Regions from separate parts of the Prochlorococcus sp. MIT 1307 genome, predicted to be linked through region 1. Evidence: predicted binding sites of a transcription regulator. Region 1 holds the regulator's gene; each other region holds the start of a gene.
What was found. The regulator NtcA, encoded in region 1, controls nitrogen genes in cyanobacteria. The targets are predictions, from matches to a motif close to GTANCNNNNGNTAC.
Positions count from the first base shown of each region.

Region 2: a site for NtcA is predicted at 2,419-2,432, ahead of SOI82_RS00145 (DUF4278 domain-containing protein). Genes of this name have one in related genera too.
Region 3: a site for NtcA is predicted at 2,108-2,121, ahead of SOI82_RS10545 (DUF4278 domain-containing protein). Genes of this name have one in related genera too.

Region 1 is NZ_CP139301.1:1,013,440-1,017,115, forward strand. Features, by position in the region: gene SOI82_RS05280 (resolvase) at 1-330, opposite strand, end outside; gene SOI82_RS05285 (DUF3084 domain-containing protein) at 327-1,259, opposite strand; gene ntcA (global nitrogen regulator NtcA) at 1,318-2,052, opposite strand; gene rph (ribonuclease PH) at 2,133-2,855, opposite strand; gene SOI82_RS05300 (cob(I)yrinic acid a,c-diamide adenosyltransferase) at 2,995-3,606, shown strand; gene dcd (dCTP deaminase) at 3,606-3,676, shown strand, end outside.
Region 2 is NZ_CP139301.1:32,131-35,806, forward strand. Features, by position in the region: gene SOI82_RS00130 (hypothetical protein) at 1-209, shown strand, start outside; gene SOI82_RS00135 (glutathione S-transferase N-terminal domain-containing protein) at 267-932, shown strand; gene SOI82_RS00140 (NAD(P)-dependent oxidoreductase) at 1,002-1,898, opposite strand; gene SOI82_RS00145 (DUF4278 domain-containing protein) at 2,159-2,332, opposite strand.
Region 3 is NZ_CP139301.1:1,696,793-1,700,468, forward strand. Features, by position in the region: gene SOI82_RS08690 (FAD-dependent oxidoreductase) at 100-1,857, opposite strand; gene SOI82_RS10545 (DUF4278 domain-containing protein) at 2,204-2,305, shown strand; gene SOI82_RS08695 (peroxiredoxin) at 2,797-3,291, shown strand; gene SOI82_RS08700 (hypothetical protein) at 3,476-3,676, shown strand, end outside.

The sequences.
Region 1 (3,676 bases):
TGGTAAGAGCAAACCTCTTGGCAACCAACGCAACCAAATACCTGGCGGCCAAAGTTCCCAATAGCGCTCTCGAGCACGCAAAGTAGTACCCCTTTCCTCAACAATCTCAATAGGAGCAAGACCTTTCAACCTCACTTCCCAATATTTGCTGGTAGTGCCATTGCCTAGAACAATGCCATCTATAGGCCCCTGAGCTCTCCACTCAAGAATGCAATCAATCACCGCATTACTATCTATTACTCTCCCATCTAAAACAAGATCTGCTTCAAGATCAGCGAGTAATAGTCCACACTTTTTGTTGCCTGGGTCAATAGCAATAAAGCTTCTCATAATTTATATTTTGAAATCTTCCCTTGTACTTTTTCCCTGACTTGTAAAGAGATTGCCACGGGATCAGCAGTCTGACTAGTACGCAAAGAAATTGCTTCCAACTCAACAAAACCTTCTTTCCTCTTTAGCAATTCCTTAGCCATTTTATTAACTTCACTGGAATTAAATTGAATTACTGAGCTCAAAGAACCTCTTCTCTTAATCTCAGCAGATGTTGATTCAAACAACAATTGAATCTGTTTAGCTAAAGATTCGTTATTCATCTGACTTAATTCAATAGCTGTGCTAATTATTACCTCTCCCTCATTAACAATATTTATATTGGGCCTTACTTCAGGAAAAACATAGACTGCTTTTTCACCCAACAAAACATTACCTGCAGAGCGAATATTAACTGCCCATGAGCCTTTTTTACTTATTATCTCTTCTAGTCTTTTAATGTCTCCTCTTAATGCTAGAACTATTCTCCTTGAAGGCCTTTGTCCAGGCATAACTCTTCGATAGGCTTCATAATTTGCTCTTTGCAGTAAAAGATCAACTTCTTTTTTTGCATTCATTGATTGATCCAATTGAATTGTTGCAGTGGCTAAAGGTTGACCGCTACTAATAACAACATCGCCCCTACGCAAAGCGTACAAATTCTTCCCCAATTTTTTCAGATCCTTCTCTCCTGATTTAATTTTTGCTTGTATAGCCTCTAACTCAAATAACCCAACACGTAGTTGCCTACTTACTAGAAGCATCAAGCCAAGAGAAATAGCGCTAATGAGGCTGCCAGTAAGAACTGTTATTAAAACTGCTGTCCTACGTGGCCTGAGATTAAAGAAGCTAAGGCGGGCTTTCCCAATCCGACTTCCAAGCAAATCCCCCAAAGTTGCGAGGATGCCACCGAGAAATAACAAAGCAATGATCAGGAGCCAACCAGACACAGAAAAAAGTGAATTTAGTAATGAGCCTTTGTATTACCATCCTGAAACAACGCGTGACTCAACTAAATCGTTTAGCAAGTGCTATTGGATCAAGGATCGATATTTTCTTCCTCTCAATCTGTAGCAAGCCGGAGTTCCGCAAGTCACCTAACAATCGTGTAATTGTTACTCTCGTAGAACCAATTGCTTCAGCAATTGCTTGATGTGAAAGCTTTAAATCTATTGTGATTCCCTTTTGTCCTGGGACTCCAAAATCTCTACAAAGGACAAGAAGGAAGCTCACCAAGCGCGATGACATATCACGATGAGTCAGGGTTTCAATCATAGTTTCGGTCTGTAAAATCCTTGTAGATAACCCTTGCAGTAGTAAAAGCCCAACACTTGCATCACCTTCTATAGCATGCAGAACTGAAGCTGCTGGAGCTGTCACCATTTCTACTCTTGTAAAAGCGACAGCATGATAAAAACGATCCGAACGTTGGCCCGTAATCAAAGAAAGAACTCCAAATAAACTGTTCTCCCTTAGCAAAGCCACTGTAATTTCTTCACCAGATTCATAAACTCTCGATAATCGAACAGCGCCTCGACGTATTAAATAAACTCTTTCAGCTGGGTCTCCAGGAAAAAAAATAGTTTTCGATCGCTCTATCAACTCAGTATTCGCTCCATCAAGACCTCTCATGACATCAAGCAAGGTTCCACTAACAGGCCCCGGCCCATTAATCAGATTTGTTGTTTTTGGTGAGTCTGGTTGTGGTGCATAGCGGCTAAAGCCGCGAATAGCGCCGGCCATTTCGGCGAAGCAGATTGCAGGACGCTAAGGAGAGCGCTTCAAATAACTTGTAGCAATAATGACGTTTTTGAATCTTACTTTTATAAAACTGAAAGTTGAACCGCAAGAAGTTGCTTAATACCTGGCTCAGCAATATCGAGCAAATTATTGAGCTCTGCTCTTGAAAAAGGCTTACCTTCAGCAGTGCCCTGAAGCTCAAGCAAACGGCCATCAGCGTCCATGACAACATTCATATCAACATCCGCTGATGAATCTTCATTGTAATCAAGGTCAAGCAAACAAGTCCCATCCTTTAAACCCACAGAGACTGCCGCGACTTGGCCTGCAATGGGATCATTAATTAAAATGCCTTTCTTTAAAAGCCTTAAACAAGCCAATTTGAGTGCGATCCAGGATCCAGTGATAGAAGCTGTCCTAGTACCCGCATCAGCTTGAATCACATCACAATCAATCAAGAAAGTTTTTTCTCCAAGCACTTCCATATTCAGCACTGCTCTAAGACTTCTCCCAATAAGCCTCTGAATCTCCTGAGTTCGACCTGAAAGCTTCATTAACTCACGATTTTGTCTAGTAGGAGTAGAAGCAGGCAATAACCGATACTCAGCACTAAGCCAGCCTTTCCCGCTCCCTTCCAACCAGGAAGGCACACCTTCCCTCATGGACACACTGCAAAGGACACTTGTGTGACCTGTCTTGATAATCAAGGAACTAAGAGCAAATCCCATCGGGTCCAGGGTTACCTGGCAATGCCTTAATTCATCTGAAAAACGGCCCGTTGCTCTCATCTCAGGAACAGAACTCATGATTTCGAAAAACAAATATACAGATTGCTTTAAGCCTTAAAGAATTTCTAGCAATACACTATAGATAGTGTCAAAAAAGTTGTTTATTGAATTCTCACCGCTAGATTCATGGAATAGAGGTTTGGGGCCTGAAGTTTTTATGATCTCAAGAATTAGCCCTGAGTATCTTCCTAAACAAAGCCGAGCAATTGAAACTAGAGCAGGCCTGCATCCTGTTTCTACTCCTGGCAAGCGAGCACATCTCCATTTAGTTACTTCAGAAGGTCAACTGCAAGTACACACCGCACCCTTTAGAGGAAGTTTCTCAGGCGTCCTTAGCGAGGCACTAAGAGCCGCAGGATTAGGAAGTCGAGTAATTGTGGCGCAATTCTTAAAAGGAGGAGTCTCCCAAGGCCCCGAAGGAGCTGTTCAACTATGTGGACGACTGAAATGGCTAAGACCTTCCATCTCCTGCTGTCTAGTTGAGAACGCAAAAGAAAAGTCTTGCATCGAAAACAAATCAAATGAAAGAAATGCCGTTAGAGAAATATGGCAGGTTTGCAAAGAGAACATTCTTGAAGGAATCATCGATCAACTTGTTTTAGACGAAGTGGGCCTAGCCATTGCCCTTGGCTATCTCAAAGAAGATGATTTGATCACCACTCTTGAGCAACGTCCAGACGCTATGGATGTGATCCTTACAGGTCCTGCTATCCCACCAAGAATAATGTCCATGGCTGATCAAGTCACAGAATTACGCTCAGGACACTAATGCTAAAAAACGATCGCTGGATAACCAAACAAGCCAAAGAGGGAATGCTTGAACCCTTTCAAGAATCACT
Region 2 (3,676 bases), 980 kb from region 1:
TGATTTTAATTATTTTAGTAGGTAAAGGTATAGGTGTGATTATTGGATTTATCTTTACTGGTTTAAGATTAATACAGCTCAGTCAATTTTTCCGGTTATCATATCGCTCATTAATTTTGAATTCCTTCTTGGTTATTCAGATGCTAATATGGATTATTAATATGATCCATATTAGCTTGAATAGATTGATACCTTTGATCTTACTATGAAGACCTAGTAATTTTTAAAAAGATACAGCCCCAAAGAATTAAATCAGGCCTGACAAGATGGAGAGAAACATTCTATATACTTTTCGTCGATGCCCTTATGCAATGAGGGCTCGATGGGCAATTCTATTCACTAACCTAACTGTAGAATGGAGAGAAGTATCCTTAAGTCAAAAGCCAGAGGAACTACTAGAAATATCTCCAAAAGCAACTGTCCCTGTTTTGCTGACAAAGGATGGAAAGGTAATTGAAGAGAGTATTGAGATAATGAAATGGGCCCTTCAAAAGAATGATAAGCATAATGTGCTTTTTAGTGGCGATATACAAGCCCAAAAACAGATCAAATATATACTAAAGACAAATGATTGTATTTTCAAATACCATCTTGACCGCTATAAGTATTCAGATCGCTTTGTAGCTGCTGATAAACAGTTCCATAAGTATAGAGCAAGACAAATCTTGTTAGAGTGGAATGAAATGCTGGCTCAAGATAAAAATAGTTCTTGGCTAGTTCAAGGCCGTGAATCTTTAGCAGATTGGGCTATATGGCCTTTTGTTAGGCAATATAGAATTGCAAATCCTGATTTTTTTGATGAAGATAGTGAAATAGAACTAATAAAAAAATGGCTTGTTAAATTTACAGAGGATCCAAAATTCTCTATATTAATGTTGAAATCAAGTTCTTGGATCCCTGGAGATAAAAAAAAATCATTTCCCCCACCATAACTGCTAAATAAATAAAATTTAGATATAACTTTTTTATTTTTAAATCTATGGAGCAGAGGGTTTAGCCTTTTATTTATGTCCCTTGCTGAAGAATCTTTTTATTACTGAGATATCATCATTCGTATACCCCTGATTGATCAATTCTTCTTCTATATCTCTGACTTTTGATGTTATAGGAAGATCTAGGCCTGATTCTTGAGCAGTTCTCAATGCTATGCATAAATCTTTATGATGAAGACCTAGTTTGAATCCCAATGGATATTTATCTTCTAACATTCCTTGAGAACGGTTTTTTAAGGCCCAGGAGTTGGCAGCACCTTTTTGTAATGCTTCTATAACCATATTCATTGGTAAACCTAATTTTTGACCTAAAGTAATAGCTTCTGCTACTGCCACATAGCAACCAGCAACTAATATTTGATTTATAGCTTTTACTTCTTGACCTTTTCCAGCTGTTCCAAATGCATACAGATTACTTGCTATTGAACTAAGAATTGATTCTAATTCTTTCAGTAGGATTTTATTGCATCCTAGAAACATTGTTAATGTTCCAGCTTTAGCTCCTTCTGTACCTCCGGAAACTGGAGCATCTATATAAGTAATATTTTTTTTTGCAAGTCTAATTGAATTCGCCTTTGCTTTATGCGGGCTAATAGTAGACAAATCAATTATAGTAGATCCTTTTTTAAGGCCTTTCTCAACTCCATTTGAACCGAAGAGAATCATTTCAACTGCTTGGTCATCACTTACGCAAATGAATAAGAGATCAGATCTTTCAGCTAGATCCTTAGGACTTTTAAAGATCTTTGCACTTTTGAGGTTACCTCTATTTTTTGATATTGCCGTCCTGTTATATATATTTAATTGAAATCCAGCCGATATTAGCCTTTCCGCTATTGGTTGACCAATGGAACCTAGGCCAATGAAGCCTATGATTCTGGTTGAATCGATAACATTAGAATTCATTTTTTATCTTCTGTGAGATTAACAATAAGGTTTTAAATAAACCTCATAGTCTATATATCAATCAATATATTGTTAATAGTTAATAGATTCATCCTCAACTCTGGCTGCTCAAATTTCAATTCGTATGGACCTGAATTGATGAGAGGTGTGCTGTACTTACAAATCTTGCTAATGAAGTTTGCAGGAAGATGAAGTTTATGGACCTGTTTAGAGGAAAAAAAAGCCCTTATTGTAAGGGCTTCGATCAATTTACATATGAATTATTTAGTGTAATGGACCCCTCGATAGCTCAGGGTAGGATGTAGTTCGCGTTGTGCTTCGTTTCTGCAGGTGTTGTAATGCTTGCGCCTGTATGTAAGTTCAACGCATTGTTTGTTAGTAAGGGGCTCTTTGTGCTGGACATAATCATGTCCGCGATAAAGAAGTGTGCTCATAATTCAGAGTCCGAATAGCGGCCCAAGTCCCCGTTCCTTGGCTTGGGTCGAACTGCGCCTTGCTTTGTAGCAAGGTGAACGTTTTTGTAGCGGTTGCTACATAAATATTATGAACCTGAGTTATGCCGTTTGCATTGAAAGGACACAAAACTTTTTTTGTTGCAGTCGAGCACGAGTGCAAGCATTGTCAGCTTTATCACTGAAGTGAGGGGAGTCTATGCTTTTTTTTTGTGGAGAGAGAAATCTTTGGTGGTTTGGTTAGTGAGTTTGTCCAACCTCATGATTTGTAAGGATCGTCACTAAGTGTTCCCAGACTGCGATGTCAGCGTCAATCCCCTTTTTTACTCATTGCTTAAGCTTTCTCAGAGGTTAAAAGGGTTCAGTTCTTTGGATGGGGATTCAATGAATGAATCTAAACAATCTGTGTCATCGATGCCTAGGGGGATCACCGAGGTGAAAATTGTTGAACGAGAGTGGGGAATTGAGAGATGTTTTAAAACCCTAGATGGGAAAGACCACTGTATTCCAGCATCTTTTGATTACTGGCTTTTTCGCTGAAATTAAAAGGGGGCGCGCGATCAAGGCCCCCCCTTCTTTTTTCTTCAAAACAGATAAAGCCCTAAATAGCAATTTTCTCAATACCCCCAATCGAATAGCTTCTTTTTAGGACTTTGATAGCTCAGCTTTCTGGAATCATTTAAAAGCGATCGGAGGAAGTGCTTTAAGAGTTCTATTCAAAATTCAATTGATTGAGGATTTGTGGAGAACAAATTTTCTGCTTATACAAAAGTCATTCTTTTCAACAGGGAATGGTTGTGTTTTTTATAAAACGTCAGTAATAGATCCATTTAGCTATTAAGACTCATGTCGAAACATTCATCTTTTCTTCTTGATGGGGAATACCTGCGATATTTTTACATGTCTTTAATTCGTATTTATCAATGGGAATGGATGCATTTAGCCTGACTGCTCCTGTCTTTGGAGTTATCGGTGCAGCCTTGATCGCTATCTTCGTTGCAGGTGGTTCATCTGATACTGATGGTCAAGGAACCAACATGTCCTGAACCTTGAGTTGTGTGGTTATTCTTTAGGCAGCGTTTCGACGCTGCCTTTTTTATGGTTATTGCAATTTTGGAGTTTCTAGGATCGACTCCAACCCTTGCCATAACTATGACACAACCTTAATCACTAAAAGATTCAAAATTTCTTAGAGCTATTTCAAGAAGTCGTATTAGCTAGTCTGTTGTTTGTATCTTTGGAATTAGATAAAGCTTCAATTATCTAAAAATTTAATTCGAGAGCTACAAGTAAAAAGTTGGATTTTCTCATATTGATCTTTTGCTA
Region 3 (3,676 bases), 680 kb from region 1:
GATCTTATATGGGATCAAGATCTTAAATAGATCGTTTTAATCCTTTTAAAAATTAGATCAGGTTCTGTTCCTGTAATTGATCTTTTATTAGGTTAAAGCTTATTCAATTAATTTGCCTTCGAAGTTAACTATTTGGTCGCTACTGCTAATAATGTCTTGATGATTCTTTTGTAAAGGAGCAATGTGATTTACGCATATATCTAGGTCAAGAGTACGCTTATTAAGCTTTATATGATAATTGCATCTTTCAGAAGGATTTAATTTGGGATAATCACTCCTTTGATGCGCTCCTCGGCTTTCTTTTCTTTGAAGAGCAGAGAGTATTGTTGCTTGCGCGGAAGTTACAGATGCCTCTAAATTAAAAATTTGAATAAGATCTTTATAACTGCTATCACTGCTTCGAATATTAACGCTTTCAATCATATCTTTAATTTCTAGAACTTTCTTTAAGCCTGTTTCTAGCAACTCTTTATCTTTTATAACACCACAATATTTCCACATAGTATTACTTAAATGAAGTTGTAATGGTGTTACTGCCTCTGTGCCTTTTCTTAGAAACCTATTAATATTTTCATGGGCTTTTTTAATCGACTTATCTGATTTGATGTGTGAATTTATTTGCTTAGAGTAACTAATACTAGCTAACCCAGCTCTTTTGCCGAAAATTAAGATTTCAGCAAGTGAATTCCCTCCTAGGCGATTAGCCCCATGAAGGCCTCCTGCTACTTCCCCAGCAGCATATAAACCTCTTATTGACGTGCAATGATCTTCAGGGCTTATGAATACTCCTCCCATGGAATAGTGAGCAGTTGGAGCTACCTCCATTGGGTGCTTTGAAATGTCAAGCATTTGTGTGTCTAAAAACTGCTTATAAATACTTGGCAATTTTTTCATTATGAACTCTTTGCTTTTATGACTAATGTCCAGGTAAACACCTCCGTTAGGTGTTCCACGCCCTTCCACTATTTCTGTATAATTCGCGATCGCAACTCTATCTCTGGTTGATAATTCCATTCTTTTCTTATCATAATTAGCCATGAACCTCTCTCCTTTGCTATTTATAAGCTTTCCACCTTCTCCTCTTACTGCCTCTGTGACTAATGTTCCTGCGATTTCTTCTGGTAAAAGAATTCCTGAGGGATGAAATTGAACCATTTCCATATCAGTTAACTCACAACCTGCTTTTAGGCTTAGGTAATATCCATCCCCTGTATTTTCATTTTTTCTTGAAGAACTTCTTTTCCATATTTTCGTATGTCCACCCGTACAAAGAATAACAGCATTAGCTATGTGGACTGTCCTTTCATTTGTTCTGGTATTGAAGGACATAGCTCCAAAGCAAACTTTATCTCTAATAAGTAAGTCAGTAACATATTGATTGTCATCAATTGGAATATTTAGAGCATCGGCTTTCTTCAGGAGTGCTTTTAATATTGATAGACCAGTGTAATCACCTGAGTAACATGTTCGTCTATAGGTATGTGCCCCAAAATATCTTTGATCTAGGCTTCCATTTTCTAACTTCGCAAAATTTGCGCCCCACCTATCTATTTCTTTTACAAGAGTCGGAGACTCTTTTGCCATTAGTTCAATTTGTAGTGGATCTCCAATTCCATAACCTTCCAAATAGGTATCTGCAAAATGGTGTTCCCAAGAATCTTCGGGATCTATATTCCCAAATGCAGCATTAATTCCACCTGCAGCTAAAACAGTATGTGAATCTGTTTTCACCCTCTTCCCCAAAACTAAAACTTCAAGCCCAGCCAACTTGACTTCTATAGCTGCTCTTAGCCCAGCTCCTCCACAACCAATTACTAAGACATTGGATATTTGAGTTAAGTGATTGTTGATATACATCGCACGATTGCAAATTGATAGAGGGTTTAAGCAGGTTTGGAAACTTCTTGGAGCCAACATAAAGTATTAATTTTAATAACACCTCCGTAGATAAGATTATTTAACTTCTGTATTCCATTAGCACAGGATGTGTTTATGACATGTCAATGATCTACTAGCGAAAAGGAGAATAATGAAATAAAAAGCTAGCCAATTTTTTTTTTGCTCTACCCACTAACAGTTAATTAACTTTTCTTGTTATGCTGGTTTAGTAGCAAATGCTACTAAAACGTTCGACTCTCTTTCGAGAGCCGCAGCTCGACTCAAGCCATGGAACGGGGACTTGAGCTAAAACGGAGAAAGATCAATGTCTCTTATTTACAGAGGGAAAAAGTACAACCAGCAGAAAGAAGTCGCTGTTAAGGAGCATGTTCTCCTTACTTATCGTGGAAAGCAGTATCTACGTTAAATTAGTCAAAATCTGGGAAAGAAAAAGGGCCTTCAAAGTAGGGCCTTTTTTTTTTGATTAATTTGATATGACTGGTTTTTATTGCCTTTTGGTTTCGGTAACAATATAAACCATGCTAATCAAATATTGCTTATTCTCGGATAATTAGCGATAAGAATATAAATACTCTTCAAAATATAAGCATTATTTGATGCTTATATTTTCTTGCTTTTAGTAGGTGAGGAATCTTGCTATCTTGCATCATTCACACTTTCGCTCTTGGCTGGCTAGTATCTACCTCTTTAGTACAAAACATGGGAGGAGTTCAATCAACTATAGGCATTTGCACAGGCAGGGAAACTATTCTTTACTTCTTTGGCCAATCAGAAGCTCTGGCTGCTCTTAACTTTTGTCAAAGTACGTGATTATGATGATCCATAAGTGAGGGAAAATACTTCCTGTTGTTTAAGACTTTTAAAGCTATTACCACTAGATTTTTTTTCAATCTATCCATGACTTTACAGATCGGTGATTCAATTCCTGATTTTTTGTTGTTTGATCAGGAAGGAAACTATAGAAGTAATAAGGAATGCATAGGTAAATTATTGGTACTATTTTTTTATCCTAAGAATGACACCCCAGGATGCATAGCTCAAGCTTGTGGGTTTCGTGATAAATATGACCTATTTAAACTCCTTGGAGCTTTGGTTTGGGGTGTTAATAACGATAATCAAGAGAGTCATCGTAAGTTTGCAGAAAAAAATCAACTTCCATTTCCATTATTATGCGATGAGGAGAATTTATTAAGAAAACAATTTGGAGTTCCAAAGATATTAGGACTTCTTGATGGAAGAGTGACTTATATAATTGATTCAAAAGGGATCATTCGCCATGTTTTTAAAGACCTTCTAGATGGCCCCCAACATGTCATAGAAGCTTTGATAGTTCTGGAAAAAATGAAACTAGAGTTAAAATCATATAAGAGAATTGCAACAAAGATTTGTTGACTTCTTTTATTCCTAATAGAGAGCTGTAGCAATTAAGAAGGCCTAAGAGGCCTCAATAGCTTCTTTAATAAATTAGTATCAATAAAACAACTATTTAAATTTCGATGGCTGACGCTAACACAAGAGATTTTTCTCACAAGTGACTAAGTAGACTATTGGATATTTATGGATTATCAGCAGCTATATGACCAAAATTTGCGGATATATTGCAGCATTGCTGTTTTGCTTCTTACTTCAACTAAGTCCTAGCCCTGCAATGGCATGTGTTGAGGGTTTGTCGTGGGGAATGGACCTTTTGAGTGTAGAGAGACATATTGGTCAGCCTTTAGTACCTATTCAAGGAGGGATAAATAATGATTTGTTTGAAGTTAGAGATTTCAAAATG